Regions from separate parts of the Hominibacterium faecale genome, predicted to be linked through region 2. Evidence: riboswitches for the same ligand, from Rfam matches in the RefSeq annotation. Region 2 holds a riboswitch; each other region holds the start of a gene.
The links. A riboswitch is a leader RNA that binds a small molecule or an ion and turns the genes downstream of it on or off. The one in region 2 is predicted to bind molybdenum cofactor.

Region 1 (8,000 bases), on a different contig from region 2:
CCAGTCCTGCGTCAAATTCGCCGGCAACGAACATGCCGTCCTTATCGCAGGCAAGCTTGGCGTTGAAGTAAGCCGGAGAACGTTTGCCGGATACTGCCATGAACTGACCGTAATCCATCGACAGTGAGCAAGGCATGCCGGTAACCTTGGCAGCCATGCCGACCATGGAATAAGTGTGAGCACTCATAGCCCATCCGAAAGATCCTCCGGTCGGATTTTCGATAACTCTCAGTTTTTCAACCGGAACTCCGATCGCTTCTGCGATTTCATCTCTGTCAAAGTATAAGGTCATCGTCTTGCAGTGGATGCAAAGGTTGTCATCTTCATCATAGTATGCCTGCATAACATCACCTTCGATGGACATATGCGGCTCTCTGGATGAATAGAAGGAACCCTCTACCGAGTATGCAGCATCGCCGATGATTTCCGGAACCTTCTCATGATCGCCCTTGAGTACAGGAAGCTCGGAGTAAATGTTTTTACCGTATGTATCCGGCATCCAGTCATGGATTTTCTCAGCGTCCGGAGTAACAGCTTCCAGATAATTCATATATTCAGGCAGCGGCTCAAGTTCAACCTTTACTGCGTCTGCCGCGGCTTTTGCATGCGCTCTTGTGTCTGCGCATACCAGCGCAACAACATCACCATAATAAAGGATTTCATCTTCAGCCAAAACGTGATGCGCCTGCTGCATTTCAACCGTTCTTTCTGAGAAAGCATAGGTCATCAGTCTGTTTGCACCTTTTACATCTTCAGCAGTAACAATCTTTACTACGCCAGGCATTTTTTCCGCTTCGCTGCAATCGATGTTGATAATCTTCGCGTGGCTGTACTTTCTTGGCTGAACCAGTTCAACCTTGAGTGTTTCTTCCGGCATGTGCAGTTCTACATCATCACCGTAGTCGCATACACCGCAGGCCTTAGGCATGGCATTGGGTCTGATGAGCGGTTTGCCGTAGAAATCGCCTACATCCTTTGACCAGTCATAAGTAATATCGTCAAATGTCTTTTCTCCGCGCATAATCGCAGCCGCTTCCATAACAGCGTCCACAATCTGCTTGTAACCAGTGCATCTGCAGACATTTCTATGTTTCTGGAACCAATCACGAACATCTTCTCTTGTCGGGTTTGGATTGTCCAGTAGCAGCTGATAAGCAGATACAATAAATCCAGGTACGCAGAATCCGCACTGTACGGCTCCGAGATGTACCCATGCATACTGGAGCGGATGCGGGTTCAGTACTGTTCCGATTCCTTCGATCGTCATAACGGAACTGTATTCTTTAACATTCTTGATCTTTCTGGTACAGGAACGGATTACTTTTCCGTCCAGAATAACAGAGCATGCTCCGCATACGCCGGTACCGCAGCCTACTTTCGTTCCAGTCAGGCCCAGACGACGCAGTACGGATGCCAGCGTGTCCTTTTCGGGATCGCAGATGAACATACGGTCCGCGCCGTTGATGTTCAGGGTCATTTTCTTCAAATTCATAATAGCTTGCCTCCGATTTTTCCAATAAAACTTGTTTTAACTTGGTAACAATCTGAAAAAATAAAGACCCTCCGCTCATTTGTGCGGAAAGGTCTAGGTTGCGATCTGCTCCTCAAAACATATGTACTGCGCAGCTAAAGAAACCCTACATTCCAATCAGCTCGGCTGCTGCATATAAACGACTGCCGCAAAGCTGACGGTTTCGGCCTGGCTGCCAGATCATCCATCCTTTCCAAACACGGGAGGCCCACGCGTTTCCGCAGTGAACCCATTGGTCCCGATTCCATGCGTTCCGCAGCGAAGGAATTCGGGACTCGGATCTCTATCTTATCTGTTACATTGACAACATTTTATCAGTTTGTTCTCCTGTATGTCAACAGGAGAAACCATTATTTTTGTACTATTTTGCGATTTTACTGCAAATCAAGTTGCTAATTTTAAAATCCTTGAGAATTAATCTCATTTATTGTAAATTGGATATTTGTTTTGAGAAAGTTTTTTCTACTACTTTATACCCATTTTATGTCTTCCCGTTTTAACCGTTCCGGGATATGGAAGTATTCTTCCTGCTGGGGATAGCCAGCCATAAAAGCGCCGTAAAAGCTGTTGTTGTCCGGCAGCGGCGGCAGAAGTTCCCGGATCTGGGGGATCGCGTTGCACATTCTTGTCAAATAGCCGGCCCAGCAGGTTCCGATGCCTCTAGCTTGAAGGACCAGTTCGGCAGTGGTCATGGCGATGGCCGTATCGGCCGGCGAATTAATGGCGTTATTTCTTCCATAGCACAGAATCAGTATGGGCGCTGTTCCCATAACCACATTGTTGCCCTCTTCATATTCGCTGGCGATTTCCGGAGATGTTCCCGTTTCTTTCACATAGTCCAATATGTACCCCATCATTTTTTCAATCACCTCTTTGGAATCGATGACCATCCACTTGGCCGGATGCTGGTTTTTGGCGCTGGGCGCCCAGGCTGCCATTTCCAATGCGTGGCGCACCAGCTCCCGGTCGGGCGGCGTCTGCTTGAAATGGCGATAGGATCTTCTGGTCAGGATGTGGTTATCCAAGTCTTCGGCAAAGCCCTGGGAAAGTGCGGGCAAAGTTCGGTCAAGTACAGCCGGTTTGTCATCCCAGCAAATGGCGTTTTGGGGACATGCAGCCGCGCAGTGCATACATTTGAGACAAGCCTTTCCCTCTCTCAGCTGGGGCCTTCCATCCTTTTCCCCCAGCACGGTAAAGGGGCATACGGATACACATTTCAGGCATTCAACACACTTTTCCATATCAAATTTTATCATCATTCAACCTCCATTTAAATAATCTCATATCTGCATCCTTCAAAGGCCAGGTCAAACTGGCAGATGCCCTTGTACTTACAATAGGTGCAGGCGCTCACCTGACCGGATTTTTTCGGCTTTACGGCGATGTTCCCCGAAAGCAGCTCCTGGCACAGCTCGCTCACTGTCTCATCCACCTTTTCCTGCAGCTGTAAAAAGGTTTCCTCATCCAGCAGTTTTCCGGCCCCGGTCCCGGAAAAGCCCTTCTGTGTCTGGCGAATGGGAACCACGTCCGAATACCCGGAAAAATCTCCGGCAATGTCCCGGATCACCTGGGGATCATCCACCATGACCCCGTCCATCTTGCACGCTTTCTTTGCTTCCTGCTCCACCTTCTCCCCAAGCTCCTCGGGTTTGATCGCATCTGCGCTCACAGATGGTTCGCTGATGAGAAAGTAGAACACGCCGGCAGGCTCCCGCTCTTTTTGCTGGGCGGCTTTTAAATAAAGCATCAGCTGGAGGCGAAATCCCTTTTCTGCTTCATGGACACGGAAGGTTTCATTACCCGTCTTGTAATCGATGACCTTGACCCGGCCGTCATCCAACAGATCTACCCGGTCGATCTTACCTTCAATAAAGACGTCTCCCTGGCTGGTTTCTACTATCACCGGCGGGATGCTCCTTCCTCTGCCGAATGCCTGTTCAAAGGCAATGGTTCGGATGCTGCCCCGCCTTACATGGTCGATGAGAACCCAGCTGATTTCACTGCAAATCTCATGGAGCCGCTTGGTTCGATAGGCCTCTTCACTGCCGGAGGAGAGCATGCCCTCCCGGTACAAAAGCGCCTCCCGCGAAAGGATGCTCCCGATCTTTTTATCGCATTCCTCTTTTGACACAGTCATCCAGCGGGATGCGGGATCGTTCACCGGGATGCCGTCATCGGTCAGCCACCTGGAGATCTCCATCAGGCAGGTGTGATACAGATCGCCGATCTCCCGGCCGCCCATTTCATAGATTCGCTGCTCCTGGGGCCGCAGGCCATATCCCACAAAATGAGCAAAGGGGCAGCGACTGTATTGTTCCAGCCGGGACGGGCTGACCGTCATTTCCTGGGGCACCTCCTTTTTATAAAGGGCTTCCACGAAATCTCCTGATATATGCTCCTGCTCATTGGTGAAAAAGAGTCCTTCTTCCAGCTGAGCCAGATTTCGGTTTTCCCGGTACCAGGCGATGGCCGACTGCCACTGGGGATCCAGCTCGCCGCTGTCCATGGTCCGCCGCAGGGCCCCGGTCAAATGCTCCACAGCCGCCTTTTCCGCCTGCAAAAGCTCCAGGGGCTTTCCTCTGCTCACCAGGTCGGTTTCCACCTCAAGCCCCGGATAGATGCTCTGCAGCTTGTTAAATATGGGAGAGGGTTTCAGTTCCCGGCCGTCGCCGTCCGAGGCCGAATAGCTGATCCACAGCCGTGTCTTGGGCCTGGCCAGATTCTTATAGATGGCCAGTTTTTCTTCCTGGAGGCGGATCTCATCCACTTTGCAGATTTCGATTTCCTGCTGGGCCAGATAATGTTTTTCGTCCTCGCTTAGAATGCTGTCCGCAGGCGCCGATGCAGGCAGCAAGCCTTCATTGGCTCCCAGAATCAGCATCGCCTTCACATGTCCGCTCCTAGTCCGCTGCATGGTTCCCATGATCAAACCGTCAGCCGAAGGCGGCAGCAGGCCCACCTCGATGGATTCCAGCCCGGCCTTAAAAATATCACCGAAGCTGCCGGCCAAAATGGTTTCCTCGCCCACGATTTCCACGAACTGGTCCAATACATCCATCACCAGCCCCCACACTTGGGCGGTTTCCTCCGCGGCTGTGAGAAATCCCTGCTCTTCCTGTTTTCCAATCATCCCTTCCAGTTTTCCCGGCAGGCCGCAGTCCTCAGCCAGATAGGTATACAGCGCGCTCACCCGCTCCTTTACCGTAGAGCCTTGTTTGAATTTCTCAGAAAAGGTTTCGATCAGCGATACGAACCGGATGCGGGAATCCTCCAGCCGGGAAAGGGCTTCCTGTCCGTATTCTCCTGCGCCTCTGGTAAACGGTTTTTTCCACTTGCTTCCCCGGATGCGGAATTTCCTGGCGTAGTTTTCCAGCTCCTCGATTTCATCCCAGCCGAGATCCGTCAGTCCGGTTTTCAGCAGCCGGAACACATCCTCGCTTCGGTACCCTTTGCTGCTGATGTCCAAAAGGGACAGAATGAACACCGAGGCCGGGTTATGGAGGATGCTCTGTTTTTTATCCAAAAACAGCTCCATGCCGTACTGGGCAAAGATGCGCTTGACAATGGCGCCTCTGGTTTCCATGTCATTGCAGATGAGAATGATATCTTTGTATTCCATCCCCTGATCCCGGACTAAAGAAAGCACTTCCGCTGCGGCTGACTCTGCCTCGCTGTAGAGATTGGCCGCCCGCAGGAGGGTGATCCCATCGTGCTCCCCCGCTGCTTTGGACGGTATGGCATACAGCTCGTGCTCCAAATGGAGGATTGACGGCGCCTTATCTTCAATGGCATAGGTCTTTGGGATGGGGGATTTTTCCCACGGGATTCCAGCTTCCTCCGCCATTTTGCAGAATTTGTAGATGATGGTCCCGGGAAGGCCGAAGATCTCGCTGTCCCGCCCTCCTTCTCCGTAGGTGAGCACCAGATTCACATCCCTGGCCGTCCTCATCAGCTGCCCGATCACTTCCGTGTTTTTGGGTGTAAAAGAATCAAAACCATAAACCCATACGGAGGATTGGCCGATCTTCTTGGAGTCTGTGATCTTCTGCCCATAGAGGCTCACATAGTCTTCCGTATCCAGATACTTTCCTTTTATATAGGCCTCGTAGCTTTCAAAGACCAGTCCGATGTCCTTGAGCTTTTTCCTCAGAAAGGTATCCTCCCCCAGTCCCTGGGCAATGGCTTCCAGCTCCTGGGGCGTGGTTCCGTACTGCTTTAATTCGGAAATAAAGTTGTTGACCATTTCGATGAAGGACTGCTTTTTTTCCAGGCCCCGGTAGATCTCCAATTCTTCTCTGCGTTCAGTGAGGATTTTGGTCAGCAGCATGTGGCGCCCGTACTTATCGATGAGGGCCGTGCGTCCGCCGCCGGTTTCTGCCAGCACCTTCAGTCCCAGCCTGGAAATGCTCACCACTTCCAGGTCCATCAGGCCCCGTGCTCCCAGATAAAAAAAGGCATCCCGTTCCGCTTGCAGGGTAAACTGGTCCGGTACAAGCAGCAGGGTTTTGCCTTTTATGGAATCGAATATGAATTTGTCTTTGTTGATCTGTTCGCGGCCGTAATAGATATGCAGCATTAACCGTTCTCCTCCTTGGATGATGTCACCGTGTGAATTCTTGAAAGATATCGGCCACGCTTTCGATTTTATCCGCTTTGTACACTTTGCTTCCGCAGAATACGAGGCCGTTTTCCAGGTCCCCCATGGCCGCGTTGATCAGCCCCTTGGTAATGCACCTGGGGTCCTCGCCCGTCCGCTTTACATAGGGACTTTCGATCACCCTTCCCGGGAATCCTTCAGGGCTTGTAATGATTGTAACATCCTTTTCCCTGCAGTTCAAATAGGCATTCTTGAATTCTTCGCAGGCATCACATTCTCTGGTGGTGACAAACCGGGTTCCCATCTGGAATCCGTCCGCACCGTAGGCATAGGCTTTTTCTGCGTCCTCCCGGCCGTAGATGCCGCCGCAGACGATGAGCGGACAGTTGTCCAGCGCCTCAAGCTCGCCTTTGATATCGGCGATGTTTTTGTAAAAGTCCTCTGCCGCCGCCTCCATCTGAAATTCTTTCACACCCAGATAGCCTCCGGCCAGGGGGCCTTGGAAAATAAAGCCGTCCGGTGTCCGGTTGTATTTTTTTGCCCAGTTGCGAATGATGATGTTGGCCGCCCGTTTTGAAGAGACGATGGGTACCAACGCTATTTTTTTGTCCTTGCAGCAGCGGGGCAGGTTGGTGGGCACCCCGGCTCCGCAGATGATCACTTCTGCTCCGGCCGCCGCGGCAGTCTCCACGTAGTCCTGCAGATGGCGGGACGACCACATAACGTTGACGCCGATGGGTCCCCGATTTTCACAATCCTTCACCAGCTCCCGGGCCCGCCTTACTTCCCGCGTTAAAATCCGTTTATTGGCAGTTAAGGGATCGCTGCTGTAATCGGGCTCGCGAAATCCGATCTTGGATGCGGCGATGATCCCCACTCCGCCTTCCTTTGCCACGGCTGCGGCAAGCGTGCTCATGGAAAGGCCGATGCTCAGGGCTCCCTGGAAAATGGGCACCGGCACCAGAATTTTTCCCAGCTTGATGGGCTTTAGGGTAAAAGGTCCCGGATCCCTTGCAGGAGGATGCTTGCGCATCAACAGGTATTCATTGATGTTGTCGATGGATTCAATGAACTTTCCCACCTGGTCCTCCGGAATCTGGGAAATGGCTTCGCTGATCATGGCTGTGTGAAAGGCCTCGTGCTCCCGCACGGCCGCCGCCCCTTCATCGGTCAGGCGGATTTTCACGATCCGCCGGTCCTCAGGAATGCGAAAGCGTTCCACATAACCCTTTTTCACCAGCTTGTTGATGGCTGCGGTAAGTGTGCTGACATTGATCTTCAGCGACGCGGCCACCTGGCTCATGGTTTTGGTTTTACCCTCGCCCACAGCGGCCAGGGTATGGAGCTCCGTTATGGAGAGGTCTCTGCGGGTGGATCCCTGGATCGCCTTTTCTTCCAGCTTTAAGACGACATTAAACAGGTTCACTAAAATATCATTGATTTTTTTAACGTTATCCACCTTGGATGCTCCTTATTCAAACATAAACATGATCTCACATTTGCAGGCCAGCTTGTCGCCCACATAGGCTTCCGCCTTACCGGTACCGGCCCTGCTTCTCAGCTTTTCAAAGTGAACCTTGAGGGTCAGCGTGTCCCCCGGAACCACCTGGTGCTTGAATTTGGCCTCTTTGATGGAGCCGAAGAAAGCCAGCTTGCCCTTGTTTTCCGGCAGGGATAAAACCGCGATTGCTCCCGCCTGGGCCAGGGCTTCCACTTCCAGCACGCCGGGCATTACTTTTCTTTCCGGGAAATGTCCCTGAAAATAGTATTCGTCCTCCCGCACGTATTTGACGGCTGTGATGGATTTTCCCGCTTCCATTTCCAACACTTCGTCAACCAGAAGGAAAGGTTCTCTATGGGGAATGATTTCTT
Region 2 (8,000 bases):
TTTCAAAAACTTATCGCGGACATCGCCTACAGCCCAGACGCCGGGAATGTTCGTTTCCATCCGTTCATTGGTTTTTAGATATTTGGATGGACTCATATCGAGGATATCCTGGAACAGTTCAGTGTTCGGCAGATATCCGATGAAGAGAAAACAGGTGTCCGCAGCAATCGGTTCCAGTTGACCAGTTTTGAGATTCTTCAGAACCACCCCTTCCAAATGATCATCTCCCTCGAAGCTGTCAGGAACCGTATTCCATAGAAATTCCATTTTCGGATTATCCATAGCCTGGCCTTTTGCGATCTCATTGCAGTCCATAATTCCCACGTCATGCATGACCGAGACCAGAACTTTATCAGCGAATTTGGTCAGGAACATGCCTTCTTCAATGGCGGCATCGCCGCTGCCGATAACGACAACGGTTTTTCCAGTATTTGCTGCCGCATCACAGGTGGCACAGAAAGAAATTCCTTTGTCATAAAGGTATTTTTCTTCGTTTTTCGCTCCTGTGAGCCTGGGTTTTCCGCCACTGGCAATAATGACCGCGCTGCACTCATATCGATTGCGAAACGTTTCTACCACCTTTGTATCTCCCTCTAAAGAAACGGATTTTACATCTGTTAATTTGAACTTTACTCCAAATTTTTTCGCCTGCTGATGAAATAAATTCATCAAATCCAGGCCGCTTTGGCCCTGAGGAAAACCAGGGTAATTTTCGATTTCATTGGTGTAGGTGGCAAGGCCCCCGACCAACGATTTTTCAATTAATAATGTCTTGAGACGCGCACGGCCGCAGTAAATTCCCGCAGTTAATCCTGCCGCGCCTCCCCCTATGATGACAACATCATAGCGCTCTGTTTTCTTTTCCAAGAATGCTCCTCCTTAACTCATGAACCATTTTTACAGTTACATAAAATATTTTGCCAACAGTTTGCTGCCGATAAAGGCGCCGACCAGCAGGAATAATGCAAACACCCATCCTGATACGGAAAGGGATGAAATACCTGTAAACAAGGCACCGATATTGCACCCGGTAGCGATTCTCGCGCCATATCCCATCAGTAAGCCTCCCAGAATCGCTGCAACGACCTGACGCATGGATTTGATTTTTTTAATTTTAAATTGTGATGCAAACAAGGTTGCAACAAGAGCGCCTACAATTACGCCCACATTTCGCAGACTGCCTACATCAGCGAAAAAACTGGTGGTGACTTCTTTATGCATGTTATCCGAAGCGAAATACGCCCAGTCGCTTGCGTGAATTCCGATAAGCTCTGCTAGCTTGGCTCCCCAGATACTGAAGGTAGTTGTTACGCCCCAGCCGGAGTTTAACACTGCCAGATGGGCAATCTGAAGAATCGAAAGCAGTACAGCGCCGCCAACGTAAGTCATAGGCTCCTTCAATAGACGTTTGTAAACGGGATTAGCCCCTAACTTATTCCAAAACTCTTTCAATTATGTTCACCGCCTTTTCTCAGGGTAATCATTTGGTCTTCTCAATTACAACTTCCCATTCACCATCATCCACTTCGTCGATATCCACATTGTGTCCCTGTGTTCTCGCCCATTCCGGGACATTTTTCATTGCGCAGCTGTGGTCGATTGCCACAAAAAGAACATCGCCAACTTCCAGCTCATTCATTTTTTTCTCCACCTTCATGAGTGGTACCGGACAAGCTTCTCCTAAACAATCCAATTCATATTCAGCCATTTTTTAAATCCTCCTGTTCATGTTTTAACAAATTATCCTTATAATATTTACTCAATGGAACCTAGTTTTTTCTTTTGCCAACTAAGGGCGGCGAGATAAAGCAGCAGAATAATCACTCCTTGGACAACCAGTGCTCCAGCCCATCCGAATACATCGGGCAAAAAAATCTTTGGTGCGTTTGTTTCCAGATTGCTCCAGAAAGCGCCCATATCGTGGCCTCCCCACAGAGAGCCGACGATAAAAAATACCAGCGCAAGCATCTGCATTGTAAATCCTTCACCGATACGCATCAGTGTTCCGCTGGCGCATCCTCCGGCGATTACCATCCCAATTCCGAACATGGTCGCTCCCAGTATTAGGGGGATGCTGATCGGATGCACAGCACCGGCTCCGGGAATGTCACTGCCGCTCAGATAAGCACTGTATTTGATGGCAGTGAAACCTAAAGTGGTCAGTGCAAATGCGATCAGTACAGCTCTTGTCAGGGAAGTACTGCCGGTAATCCACGGGTCCCGCATAGAAGCGGTAAAACAGAATCTGGATCGCTGAAGGACATATCCGAATGCGATTCCGAAGATCCAGCCGATTGCGGCAGTGGTACTGCCGCGATTTACCAGCCATGCGATTAAGATGATTCCGATGGTAACCAGAATCGCATAGGGAATCTGGCTTTTTTTTGGTTTGCGGGGTGTCCGTTTTCTGGGACTGCGCTCTATGGACGATGGTTTACTCTGGCCTTCACCCATTTTCGTTTCTCCTTTCTATCACTGTTAATTCTTTGACGATGACTATGGGATCATTATAGCATGGGCGTAATTAATCGGGTAATCGTAATACGTGAAGCTATATTAGAAAATCTTATGACAATTCAGATTGTTGTGATATAATAGTGGGCATAGTTATGGGATAATCCTGGTGTAAGATAGGATTGGAGGTAGGGATGAATATCGATACACTGTTTATGTTTATTGAAATTATTAACAATGGAAGTATTACAAAGGCAGCCGAACGTCTTCACGTATCGCAGTCCGCACTGAGCCAGCAAATCAAGTCAATGGAAAATTCCTTTGGCTGCCGGCTGCTTGACAGGAGTAATCAGGGCGTGAGTATGACTCCTGCCGGTGAACTAGTATATCAGCGTGCCCAGGAAATTTTGGGCGTTTATCAGACACTGGTCAACCAACTGGAACTTTTGCAGAAAAAGGATCGTTGTTTCCATATCCTTTCCATGGATGTGATTTATACTTATGCACTGCCTTGTGCGCTGTTTCAAATACAGAAAAAATTTCAAGAAGTCCGCTTGGAGACGAAAGTAATGTCCAGCGCACAGATCGAACAAAAAATCAATGCCGGTCAGGGTGATATTGGATTTATCGTCGGGCCTCCTGCAAATAAAGAATTATATAGCCGTTTTATGTTCTCTGATCCAGTGCATTTGGTCATGACTCCGAGAACGCACAAACGAAAGAAAATGGACTTGGATGAATTGCAACAACTACCGATGATGATGATCAGCGGCAGTCACAGAACCCAACAGAAGCTGGATGGGTATCTCGCTCAAAAAGGAGTTTCCAGGCAGCAAATGAATGTGACCTGCCAATTTGAATCCTTTGAGTCGGCAAAACAGTCGGTAGTCAATGGGATGGGGGCAGCTTTTCTCCCATATTCGTCCATAAAGAAAGAATTGTATAACAAACAGTTGGAAATTATCGAAATAGAAGAGTTTGAATTTAAGTTTCGTTACTATTTAATCAAAAATCCAAAATCTCAACAGGAAGATGTACAAATAAAAGATTTATTTGCCTATCTGGAACGAATGCTTGACTCGATGATTTGCTGACTCGGGAGCGCTGCGGATGGTGATTTCCCAGATACCGTTCATCACCTCCTCGCATGAACAGACCAGTTCTTTGGCCCTGCAGAATTCTTGAACGGATTTGCAGGTACAACTATGATCCGTTACGAGCATAACCTCTTCACCCTGCCCGATGACCGACAGTTCGTTTTGCAGCCGCATGACAGGAATGGGGCAGATTTGGCCTAAACAATCGAGTTTCTTCATATAAACGCCTCCTTTAACAAAGATTCTATATATCATAGAACAAAAATAAGCAAAAGTAAATGCCAAGTAAAACGTATTCGCGAGCTGGTAAATAAAAATAGGCTGATAAGAATTTCCAGATCCAACGGTGTACAGTGGGATCAGCCAGCGGATGTTTTTCCGCACTACGTTACCGGCAACAGTACCTTGCAAAGAGTCGCCCCCTTACGGGCGACATGTGGAAATAGGAATCTTTGATTCCGTCATTTCCACGTTTTTTATAAAAGATTAGAAAATGTTGGTAAGACAACGGAAATTTGTCGTTTGCTGTAGTATAATAGGGATAAAGAAAGCACATCATGTCTCATAATGAAGAAAAAAATCGAAGAAGTAAGAAAAAACTTGCGAAAAGATACGAGCTATAATACAATGTAACTGAATCTAGTAAATTTTGGATTATAAAAGTAAATATTGATGGTTCCGAACGTGAAAACCTAAAGGCTTTGGCCTATGGTTGAGCGTCGATGGGTAATACTGGAAACGGTGCTGCCTCCCGTGTTTTGGAAAGGAATGATGTATCAGAGGTAAATCACTCTTTCCCGTTTTTTAGGAAAGAGTTTTATTTTTTATATGCATTCCTTATTTTTGTGGCAACAAGTTTATCGATTTAAAATGTTAAAGTGAAGTGCGTGATACTTCTTTTGCATTTCGAGATGTGAGGCGTTCTATCAACTTATTCGTATATTGAACGAGGAGGATGAAAAATGAATCTTGCAAAAGGCAAAAAGAGGATCACTGTCAGTGTAGTAACGGCCCTGATGATGGTCATGGTCATGGTGCCGGGAATGGCGTTCGCAAACACAGCAGGGAATACGGCTCTATCCCAGACATCACAGAACCAGGGCATGTTCGTAAACTATATAGATGCTTCCGTTAATTCTAAGGATAGCAGAATTGGACAATATGGTACAACGAATATAAAACAGTATTTTTTCAATGGGGCAGATATAGAAAAAGAGAACGGCGGTATGGCAGATGATAGCCATCCGTATGTGAATTCTTATGGCTATAACTATTCGATTATGACCGACACGTCCGTTAGCGCATACTGGGACAACTATATTCAGGGAACTTTAAATCCGACCCAACCCATTAAGTTTGGATTTTTCCTGGGCGGTTCACAGACTGCCAAGTGCAATGACCAAATTATGGCTAGTAATATTATTCCCAAGATGAGCATTCAGAAGACGGACGGCACGGTTGTCCTGACAGGTACTCAGATTTACAAGGGCTGGAAACATCAGAGGCTGGCCAATGGCGGGGGAACTGGTTCCGGACCGCTCAGAGGGTTCGATGTATTTTTGGAGATTCCTGCTAACGCATTAGCTGCTAATACACAGTATGTACTGGTCCTTGAGTCAGGCATGGGCGTACAGACATTGCTGGATAAAAAGATTGTTTTCCATTTTTCCACAGATGCTTTTGCACAGAGCATTTCCCTGGGAAGTAAAGTAACCTTAAAAGAAGGCCAGACTAAAACATTAAAGGCCGCCATTAAGCCTGAAAATGTAAAAGAAAAAGCAGTAACATGGACTTCGGCAGACAAAGCAGTTGCCGTAGTTGATTCCAATGGTGAAGTCAAAGCGATGAAAGCAGGCAAAACGACAATTACGGCAGTAACAAAGGATGGAACAAATCTGAAGGCTTCCTGTCCAGTGGAAGTAACTCCCGTAATTGCGAAAGTATCATTAAAAGCAGTTTCGTCCAGCTACAATCGTGTAAAGCTGACCTGGTCAAAAGCCGCAAAGGCCGATGGTTATACCGTCTATCGATATAACGCAAAATCGAAGAAATACAAGCCTGTAAAACATACAACTGCCCGCAGCTATGTCGGAAAAAATCTGAAAACAGGAAAGACGTACGCATATAAAGTGAGGGCTTATCGGCTTGTCAATGGACAAAAAGTTTATGGCAGCTACTCTGCAAAGAAATCAATAAGGCCGGTGCCTTCCAAACCGGCCTTGAAAGTAAAGGCAGGGAAAAGAAAAGCTGCGGCAAAGTGGAGTAAAGTTTCAGGTGCGGATAAATATGTATTGTATAGAAGCACAAGCAAAAATGGCAAATATATAAAAGCAAGCATCACAGTAAAGAACAAATATACGGATAAGGGCCTCAAAAAAGGAAAGCGGTATTACTACAAAGTCCGCGCGTATAAAGTGGTGGACGGTAAGAAGGTATACGGAAAGACGTCACAATTGAGGACAGTAAAGGTAAAATAAATGTTTTGGTGTAAACCGGCCCATCGATTTAGCCTACTAAACAAATGATAATTCCTTTGCATCCAGCGATGCAGAGTAATTATATATAGCTTATTATTACATTTAAAAAGGAGGACGAAAAAATGAATCTTGCAAAAAGCAATAAGAGGATCATTGTCAGCGTCGTAATGGCGTTGATGATGGTGATGGCAATGATGCCAGGGATGGCGTTTGCCCAATCCGTTGTAGCTGGGTATGATGTAGCGATTCAAGATCCTGGGACCATATTAACCGGAACGAATCCGCAGGCAGCTGCAGATATCACGCAGCCAGCGGGGACAACTGTGCATATTGACTGGACAAGCAGCAATAAAAGTGTTGCGACAATCGGTATTCACAAAGGCAATATTACGCCTGTTGCAGAAGGAACCACAACACTAACCGCAACGCTGAGAGAAGGTGAGGCCCCAGGAGGAACAGGAACAGGACCTAGCGGCGATTGTACGGGTACAATCCTGGCAACCGACAGCATTACGGTGACCGTAGAGGAGTCAACCACATATGGATACCAGGGAACTGGCGGAAATACCATGTTGATGACGGCGCCATCGAATATTACTGGCGGAACCCTAACCACTGCAGGATATACAAATAAGATTAACGATCAAATGACGGTTGATAATGGAAGTTGCCAATTTACATTTACAATGAGTGCGGGAATGAACAATTTCCAAGAATCAAAATTTAAAGAAAACAGCCTTCCATACATCCAGGTAGTCAATCCAAGAGGAGCTGTTGTTGCAGGAACTTCTGTGACTTTTGAAAGTTATGATGCGGCAGCTAAGAAGATTACCATTTCAGCAAAAGGGCTGACTGCGGGGAAATCATATGTACTTAAGTTTGGAGAACAGGTATGTGGGAATAACACAGATAGGAATTTGGGCGTACCTGTAAAGTTTCAGTTTACGACAAAATAAGCTGATATTTGGAAGGAGATGAGGAATTGCGCTGAATTTGATCAGCACAATTCCTCCCTTATTTAATATGAAAATGAGAAAAATACTAGGGTTAGTAATAGTTGTTTTTGTAACGTGTGCTTACATGCCGGTATTCTCTTTTGCAGGGGGGACGTTAAATGATGAAAGCGGCATATATATAACAATAGAGGGAATAAAAGCGGAATCCCCAGAGCAGTACTTTGAAATCAATGCATTATCAGGATCAAAAGAAATAGCTGCGTATGATGCTGACGGAAACGATATTTCCAGGGAGGTGGAGTGGACATGTGATACAGACAATGTATCTGTGGAGTCCGACGGTCTGAAAAAACGTTTGAAAACGACACTTGCACCTGTAGGAAAAACAGCAGTTGTTACAGCAACCGATTTGAATGGAAAGAAAGCCGCTGTAGATGTTAAATTGGTTCCATTGAATTTGGACGATTCATTATTGACGGTAACAATGGTCAATGACTATGGTGATCGTTGGCTTGAAACAGAGTATGACTATAGCTCTTCGTTCCCAACAATGCTTAGGATTATGGTACGCACGCCGGGTTATGACAAAATAGATGGTACAATTGCAGGATACATTCGCGAACATGCTGTGGTGCAATCTACAAATGAAGAGGTTCTCCCGGCACAGAATGTTCTGTCATTTGATGGAGATGATCCTAACCAGGCATATTGGGATTTATGTGCAATCGGAGAAGGAAAAACACAAATTACTCTCTCAATAGAGGATGAGTATATGAGCTGGTCGTACTCGATTGATGCGGAAACTTTAAATGGTATGAAGTTATCAACGCAGAATCTTTATATGGAGCCGGGAGAAGAAGCACTGTTAAAAGCAGAAATCCAGCCTGGATCAGAACCGCAGGATGTTACCTTTGAATCTGATAATGGAGATGTGGCTGCGGTTACTGAAAGTGGAAAGATTGTTGCTAAGAAGAACGGTAAGGCGACAATCACAGTAAAGCAAACAGATGGATCGA
Region 3 (8,000 bases), on a different contig from region 2:
ATGTCCGAAGAAAGTCGTGCGTATCAGAGACGAGAAGGCGTACATCTGCGATACCTGCAAGGGCGACCCGATGTGTGTAAAGACTTGTCCGCAGAACGCGCTGACATTTGAGTAGGGAGGAGGACAATCATGACAGAGAATAAAACAATGCTTGGATATCAAAACAAAGTACTGCGTATTGACCTGACGAAAAAGGGCGTGTCCTTCGAACCGCTGCGCATGGACTTTGCAAGAAAATACGTGGGATCAAAAGGACTGGCCATTCGATATATGTATGAAGAACTGGCGCCTGGAATCGATCCTCTTGGACCTGAAAATAAATTATTTTTGACAACCGGTCCCCTGACCGGAACTCCGGTTCCCTGCTCGGGAAAACTGTCAGTAGCGGCAAAATCACCGGCCACAGGAACTATGAACGACTGTTCCATCGGCGGCCATGTGGGCATCCGTCTTAAATTTGCCGGATACGATATGGTTATCTTTGAAGGAAAACTGGATAAGCCGGGATATGTGCTCATTGACGACGGAAAAATTCGTTTTATGGATGCATCTGATCTGTGGGGACTGGGATCCCATGAAGCAGAAAGCATTCTTTCCAAAAAATATGGAACCGAGTACAGCATCATGTCCATCGGACCTGCCGGCGAAAATCTGAACATCATGTCCTGCATCAATTCCGACTACTACAGACAGGCTGGAAGAGGCGGAATCGGCGCCGTAATGGGATCCAAAAATATGAAAGCGATCGTCATCCGGGGAACCGGCGGCGTAAAAGTAAACGATATTGAAAACACGACGAAGCGAATCGTTGAGCTTCTTCGTGAAAACGTAGTAACCGAGGACAACGATTTTATCTATCACGATGGTACGACTGCGTTCCTGGAGGCCTGCAACGACGGCGGAATCCTTCCATGGAAGAATTTCTCCGATGCAACGGACGAAAAATGGACCGAATACAATGGCGATGTGCTGAAAAAGTACAGAGTCGGTAAGCGGGGCTGCGGAAGCTGCGGCCTGGGCTGCGGAAACTTCCTCAAGATCGGCGATGCCATCTGCGAGGGACCTGAATATGAATCCATTTCCGTTGCCGGCCCCAACGCAGGAATCCGCGACCCGGAAAAGATCGTAAAATTCAATGAAGTGGCTGACAATATGGGACTGGATACCATCAGTGCCGGAGATACGATCATCTGGGCTATGGAAATGACGGAAAAGGGCATCCACGACTTTGGCATCAAGTTCGGAGAAGCCGATAAAATGATTCACTACTTGGAACTGATTGCGAAAAATGAAGGCGTGGGCAAGGATCTGGCCCTGGGCACAAAGCGCGCATCCGAGAAATTCGGCGGCACAGAATTCGCAATGCAGGTTAAGGGACTGGAATATCCTCAGTATGAACCACGCGGTTCCTGGGCTATGTCCGTATCCTACGCAGTATCCGACAGAGGCGCCTGCCACATGCGTTCTTATGCTCCCAATTTGGAAGTATTCGAAGCAGCTGCACCGCCGTATACGGGCGAGAATAAAGGACAGCTGGTCTATGATCTGGCAGAGTTCAACGCCATTAAATTCTCCCTCTGTATCTGCGACTTCTGGGGATCGATTACATACGAAATCATGGCAGAGCTGCTGACCATGGTTACCGGAACCGAATGGACGGTGGAAGACATGTCTAAGATCGGACGCCGCGTCATCAACATCGGCCGGGCATTCAATCAGAGAGAAGGATTTGACCGCAAGAACGATACCGTGCCCAAGCGTGTTGTAACCGAGGCTCTGCAGAACGGTCCTGCAAAGGGACAGGTGATTCCGCAGGAAGTCTTTGATGATATGCTGAGCCAGTATTATGAGGTTATGGGATGGGATGAAAACGGCATGATGCCGGAAGAACTGATCGCTTCCTTGCTCTAATACAAAAAACTTCAAAAATTGGCTTTTTGCCATAGCAAAAATGATGTATAATAAAAGAGTGTTTGGATAATATCCTATACACTCTTTTTTGCAAGGAGGAACTATGGAAATCACAATCACACTCAGAGGCACGCTCCGCAAGTACTTTGGCCAGGATAAAGAGCGGAAGGTGGAGGTGCCCGATAACTGCACCTGCGACGAAGCATTGCAGGCAGTAGGTATCAATTACAAAGAGATCCCCAGTTTTGGGTTCGTGGCAGTCAATGGCATGCGCGTCATGATCTATGACCGGCTGTCGCCAGGGGATGAGCTGAAGGCATACTCGAGGATTTCGGGAGGCTGATCGGCGGGTCCGTTGTTACTGAACACACAAGGAAGGGTACTATGTTTGAAAAACACCTGGGTAAAATGAAACACAAAATGGAGGTCGCGGTCATCGGGCTGGCGATCGTAGTAATCGTGTTAGGTGTGTGTGCGTTCTTGCAGTTCACCAAGCCTTTCGCAATATCGGAAGACGGGGTGAAAGTGGAAGAGCCTTGGGTGGTGAAAGTAGGCGATAACGAAGCCTTCGTCGTCGCCAGCGAAAAAGAAGGAAAAGCTGTTATCGAGGGGATAAAAAGCAGCTATGTAACGGAGAACACGAAAAAGGAAGCTACAACCTTGTCTCCGGAAGTAACCGTAGTGGCAAAAGAATTGAAAAGAGGCGATGAATCGCCCACTGTCGTGGAAGCGGATGATGCGGTGACACAAGTGGTCGCGGCAAACAAAACCGCTGAGCCGATGATAACGGTGACCACAACAGAAGAGGTGGCAAAGACAGAAGCCATCGACTATAAGACAGAATATAAGGAAAACAGCAAGCTCTACCTTGGCGAAGAAAAGGTAGCGACAAAGGGCAAAAAAGGTAAAAAGACCATTGTCAGCCAGGTGACTAAGCAGAACGGCCAGATTGTATCTGAAGAAGTGATCGCTACGACTGTGGACCAAAAGCCGGTTGCCAAAGTTATCGAAAAAGGAACCAAAACCATGACGGCTGACAAGGCCTCTCAGGTTGTCTCTAGAGGCGGAGCAGCTATGGGAAGGGGCTCTGGTAAAGAAGTGGTTAATTATGCTCTGCAGTTTGTGGGCAATCCGTATGTATACGGCGGAACCAGTTTGACCAACGGAACCGACTGTTCCGGTTTCACTATGAGCGTGTACGCCAAATTCGGCGTTTCACTTCCTCATTCATCCAGTGCGCAACGATCCTGCGGCAAGGAAGTACCTTACAGCGAAGCAAAACCAGGCGATATTATCTGCTATGCGGGACATGTAGCCATCTATATCGGAAATGGCAAGATCGTTCATGCCAGTACGCCGAGCACCGGAATTAAGGTCAGCAGCGCAACTTATAAAAACATCATTACTGTAAGAAGAATTATCGAGTAACAAAGGCAGGGGATTATGAGAGCAGCAATTTCAAAAAATAGAGGAAAGATGCTGAAGATTGCAGCAGCAGGTTTGAGTCTAGTGCTTCTAATTCTTGCAGTCTGTATCTATCTTCAGATGACAAAACCTTACGCTATTACGGATAATGGGGCCAGAATACAGGAACCATGGGCAGTAAAAATAGGCGATCAGGAAACGTTCATTGTTGCCAGTCAAAAAGAAGGACAGGCGGTCATCGACGGCATCAAACAAAAATACAGCACCGCCAATACCAAGGAAGGAGAGACTAGCCTTTCTCCGGAGATAACCGTGGAGAAAAAGGCGCTGAAACGCAGCGACGAGAAAGTGAACGTTGTGGAGGCGCAGGACGCGGTTGAGCAAATCTATACGGCGGCTGCGTCTGGTAATCCGATGGTAGCGGTAACGACGGTGGATCAAGTTTCGCGAACAGAAACGATTGCATATCAGACGGAATACCGAATCGATGATAACCTGGATAAAGGGCAGAAGAAAATTGTAGCCCAAGGACAGGAAGGCGGCAAGCTGATTACCAGCCAGGTGGTCCGGGTCAATGGCAGTACACTGTCAGAAAAGGTGATATCGGAAAAAGTAACGCGCCAGCCTGTAGCAATGGTAGTCGCCAAAGGCAATGATTCCGTAAAAGAAGACGGAACCTTGACAGCGGCAAAAGAAAAGGAAACGGCTAAGGCCCCAGATACGGAGCAGCCTAAGCCTGCGGAAGAACCAACGACAGAACCGCAGCAGCAGCCTGAACAGAAAGCGCCCCAGCCGGCAACAGCGGCTGCGGCAAAAGAGCCAAGCAAAGCCACTCAGCCTGCGACTGAAGCGATAAAGCCGTCTGTGGACAATACCAAACCGTCCAAGCAGACAACGGAAAAACCGACCGCGAATACGGAAAAAGAGACGAGCACAGCAAAACCCGAGAAGGAGCCAACCACTCCTCCGGATAAGGAAACCAAACCCCCGGTTACGACCAATAAAGGACAGGCAGTCGTGGATTATGCCTTGCAGTTTGTCGGCAACCCGTATGTGTACGGTGGTTCCAGCCTGACAAACGGCACCGATTGTTCCGGTTTTACCATGAGTGTGTATGCCAAATTCGGCATCAAGCTTCCCCATTCCTCCAGCGCTCAGCGCTCCTGCGGAAGAGGGGTATCCTACAGCGAGGCAAAACCAGGTGATATTATCTGTTATGACGGCCACGTAGCGCTTTATATGGGAGGCGGTCAGATCGTCCACGCCAGCAATCCTACGGACGGGATTAAAATCAGCAAGGCGACTTATAAACCAATTCTAGCCGTAAGAAGGATCATTGAATGATGACTGCTGATAGATACGAGAGAAATATCGGTACAATTTCACTGGCAGAAAACGAGAAACTGCGAAACTCTTGGGTTTTGGTAGCTGGCTGCGGCGGCTTGGGAGGCCATGTAATCGAGGGTCTGGCCAGACTGGGAGTGGGTCAAATTACAGCCGTGGACGGAGACGTTTTTTCAGCCAGCAATTTGAACAGGCAGCTTCTCTCTACAGAAAGGACACTTGGACGCTACAAAGCCCTGGAAGCTCAGGAGAGGATTAAAATGGTCAACTCAGAGGTGCAGATCCATCCTTTGTGTCATTATATTGACGAGAACAATGTGGACGGCATTATAACGGATCGTTATGATGCCGTTGTCGATGCTTTGGATAATATAAAGGCCAGACGTCTTTTGGAACAAGGATGCCGGGAGCAAAAGCTCCCGTTGGTTCACGGTGCCATCGCCGGCTGGCATGGGCAGGCCGCGGTGATCATGCCGGGGGACGACCTCTTTGATAAAATCTACCCTGCTGGTTCTAATAAAGGTGCCGAGCAGGAAACTGGAAACCCAAGCTTCACGCCTGCAATGGTAGCAGCGGTCCAAGTGGCGGAGACCGTAAAGGTGCTCCTTGGAAAACCACAGATTTTGCGCAATCGTCTGCTGACCATCGATCTGCTCAATCAGGAATATGAAGTGATTCGATTCTGATCTGAATGTGGAAGATGTTTGAATCTAAGGGGAATTATGATAGTTTTATGGTAATTTGTCTTGACAGACGGGTTGATTTCATGCGAAAATACCAATGGCTGCTGAGATGACGCAGCGGGCCGGATCATTGCCCAAAATGATCCTTACAACTGAATAGAAAATGTTCCGAGTCAATACAGCCTAACCGTCCGCAGCAAAAGGCGCATGGCACTTGACCGTTCAGGGTCCTAGAGGAAACTCTCCGGCCTCCCAGTGTGGAAAGGAATACGATGTATGTCAAAATACAGAATATAACCTTTCATTTCAATGCAATGAAAGGTTTTTTGTTCTGTTTTTTGGGTAAATTATTTTTGTTACTGAGGAGGAGAAAAAATGAGAAGTAAGAAGAGAGTGTTTGCATGCGTGCTGGCGCTGATGATGGTATTTTCCACAGCAGCTATGCTGAGTGCATGCGGCAGCGGAGACGACAAAGAAGCGGCCAAGGAACCGGCCAATCCCAAGCTGATTTTGGCAACCACCACCAGCACCAAGGACAGCGGACTTTTAGATTCGATTCTGCCTGAATTCGAGAAGGAAAGCGGCTACAAAGTTGACGTTGTATCCGTAGGATCCGGCGAAGCCATGGCAATGGGCGAAAAGGGCGAAGCAGACGTACTGCTCGTACACTCACCTGCTGCTGAAAAGGAATATGTGGAAGGCGGCCATGCGGACAAAGACGGAAGACTGGACGTTATGTACAATGACTTTGTTGTACTGGGACCAAAGGATGATCCGGCGGCTATCGAAAAGAACGCAAAAGAAGACGCAATTAAGGCTTTCACAACCATTAAGGACCAGAAAAAAAAGTTCGTATCCAGGGCAGATGACTCCGGTACCCACAAGAAAGAACTTTCTATTTGGGAAAAGGCAAAGATTGAACCGAAAGGCGACTGGTATATCGAAGCTGCGGCTGGAATGGGCGATGTAATCACCATGACCGATGAAATGGTGGGCTACACCCTTTCCGATCGAGCAACCTGGCTCAACGTGGGCAAAAATACCCAGCTGAAGATCGTCAGCGAAAAAGACCCAAGCGGCGTGCTCAACAACCAGTACGGCGTTATCTGTGTAAATCCTGAAAAGAATGAAAACATCAACGCTGAGGGTGCGAAAGCATTCCAGAACTGGATCGTTTCAGAAGCAACACAGAAGCTGATCGGTGAATACGGAGTGGAAGAATATGGACAGGCTCTGTTCGTTCCCAACGCAAAATAACGGATTTGATAAGCAAAGGACGGGAGACAATCCTGTCCTTTTTTGATATAATAGGACTGATTTGAGAAAGGATCATTTATGGATGCAATTGGACATGGAATTATCGAAGCCTTTAAACTGATCTTTGCCGGCGACGGGGAAATTTTTGAAATCGTAGGGCTATCTCTCTACGTTTCTTGCTTTTCTGTGGTGTTTTCCACTTGCGCTGGCATACCTCTGGGTATTCTCCTGGGAACGCACCAATTCAGAGGCAAAGGCGTCGTAGTCAGATTAATTTACACCTTTATGAGCCTGCCCCCTGTCATCGCGGGATTGACGGTATTTCTGATTCTGATGCGGAGAGGACCGCTGGGAAGTTTGCAGCTGAATTATACGGTGACGGCGATGATTATCGCTCAAATCTGCCTTGTGACGCCCATCATCATCGGCCTGACTTACAATTTGGTAAAGGAAAAGGCGCCTGTAGTAAACCGCCTGGGTATGACCCTGGGAGCGGAACGGCTGGACCGGATGAAACTGCTCATTTACGAGATGCGCGTGGGCATTACCACAGCTGTCGTTACCGGATTTGGCAGGGCCATCTCCGAAGTGGGAGCCGTTATGATTGTCGGCGGCAATATCAAAGGACAGACCCGGGTTATGACCACCTATATTTCAGAATTGAAAGGCATGGGATACTATGACCGCGCCATAGCCGTGGGCATTATCCTGCTGACCCTTTCATTTTTGGTAAACGCTGTATTGTATAATTTTCAGGAACGGGAAAGCAGATAGGAGGTGCGGCTTGGAACTGAGATTTGAAGAGCTGACACGGGCATATGAAGGAAAAAAAGTGCTGGATCTGAAAGCAGGAGCCATTGTCAGCGGCAGCAGGACCGGGGTCATCGGGCCTAACGGAGCCGGAAAGAGCACGCTGCTCAACCTGATCGGAGGACTGGACCGGGCTGACGGGGGCCGGATCTATTACGATGGAAAAAACCAGATTCCAAAGAATGAAATTACTCAGGTCTTCCAGACCCCTTATTTGATTACGACCACCGTAGAAAAAAATATTGCCTACCCGCTGAAGCTGCGGGGATGGGGTGAAGATGAAATTGAGGAAAGAGTCGCCCAGCTCTGCCAGGAGCTGGATTTAACCGGCATGAGAAAGAAAAAGGCTTGGAAGCTGTCGGGGGGAGAAACCCAAAAAGTTGCTTTAGCCAGAGCGCTGTCCTTTCACCCCAGACTGCTGCTGCTGGATGAGCCAACAGCAAATATCGACCCTTCCACCACGGCAGAAATCGAAAAGATGCTGATAAAAATCAACGAGGAAGAGAAAACTACCGTTGTATTGGTCACCCACAACCTGGCTCAGGCCAAAAGGACCTGCGACCGATGTTT

Region 1: another riboswitch for molybdenum cofactor. It lies ahead of LG211_RS15930 (molybdopterin-dependent oxidoreductase); the one in region 2 lies ahead of LG211_RS10255 (fibronectin type III domain-containing protein).
Region 3: another riboswitch for molybdenum cofactor. It lies ahead of LG211_RS13320 (ABC transporter substrate-binding protein); the one in region 2 lies ahead of LG211_RS10255 (fibronectin type III domain-containing protein).

What each region holds. Positions count from the first base shown of each region.
Region 1 is NZ_JAJAGH010000012.1:46,335-54,334, forward strand. It holds gene LG211_RS15930 (molybdopterin-dependent oxidoreductase) at 1-1,492, opposite strand, end outside; molybdenum cofactor riboswitch at 1,702-1,824, opposite strand; gene LG211_RS15935 (nitroreductase family protein) at 2,002-2,790, opposite strand; gene LG211_RS15940 (PD-(D/E)XK nuclease family protein) at 2,802-6,107, opposite strand; gene LG211_RS15945 (nitronate monooxygenase) at 6,133-7,587, opposite strand; gene fabZ (3-hydroxyacyl-ACP dehydratase FabZ) at 7,600-8,000, opposite strand, start outside.
Region 2 is NZ_JAJAGH010000007.1:127,532-135,531, reverse strand. It holds gene LG211_RS10285 (FAD-dependent oxidoreductase) at 1-867, opposite strand, end outside; gene LG211_RS10280 (YeeE/YedE thiosulfate transporter family protein) at 904-1,452, opposite strand; gene LG211_RS10275 (sulfurtransferase TusA family protein) at 1,481-1,708, opposite strand; gene LG211_RS10270 (YeeE/YedE thiosulfate transporter family protein) at 1,756-2,454, opposite strand; gene LG211_RS10265 (LysR family transcriptional regulator) at 2,670-3,548, shown strand; gene LG211_RS10260 (sulfurtransferase TusA family protein) at 3,504-3,770, opposite strand; molybdenum cofactor riboswitch at 4,216-4,336, shown strand; gene LG211_RS10255 (fibronectin type III domain-containing protein) at 4,514-6,028, shown strand; gene LG211_RS10250 (Ig-like domain-containing protein) at 6,151-6,984, shown strand; gene LG211_RS10245 (Ig-like domain-containing protein) at 7,022-8,000, shown strand, end outside.
Region 3 is NZ_JAJAGH010000009.1:60,556-68,555, reverse strand. It holds gene LG211_RS13350 (4Fe-4S binding protein) at 1-115, shown strand, start outside; gene LG211_RS13345 (aldehyde ferredoxin oxidoreductase family protein) at 130-1,911, shown strand; gene LG211_RS13340 (MoaD/ThiS family protein) at 2,015-2,254, shown strand; gene LG211_RS13335 (C40 family peptidase) at 2,296-3,339, shown strand; gene LG211_RS13330 (NlpC/P60 family protein) at 3,355-4,680, shown strand; gene LG211_RS13325 (HesA/MoeB/ThiF family protein) at 4,677-5,366, shown strand; molybdenum cofactor riboswitch at 5,518-5,647, shown strand; gene LG211_RS13320 (ABC transporter substrate-binding protein) at 5,739-6,620, shown strand; gene LG211_RS13315 (ABC transporter permease) at 6,699-7,394, shown strand; gene LG211_RS13310 (ABC transporter ATP-binding protein) at 7,405-8,000, shown strand, end outside.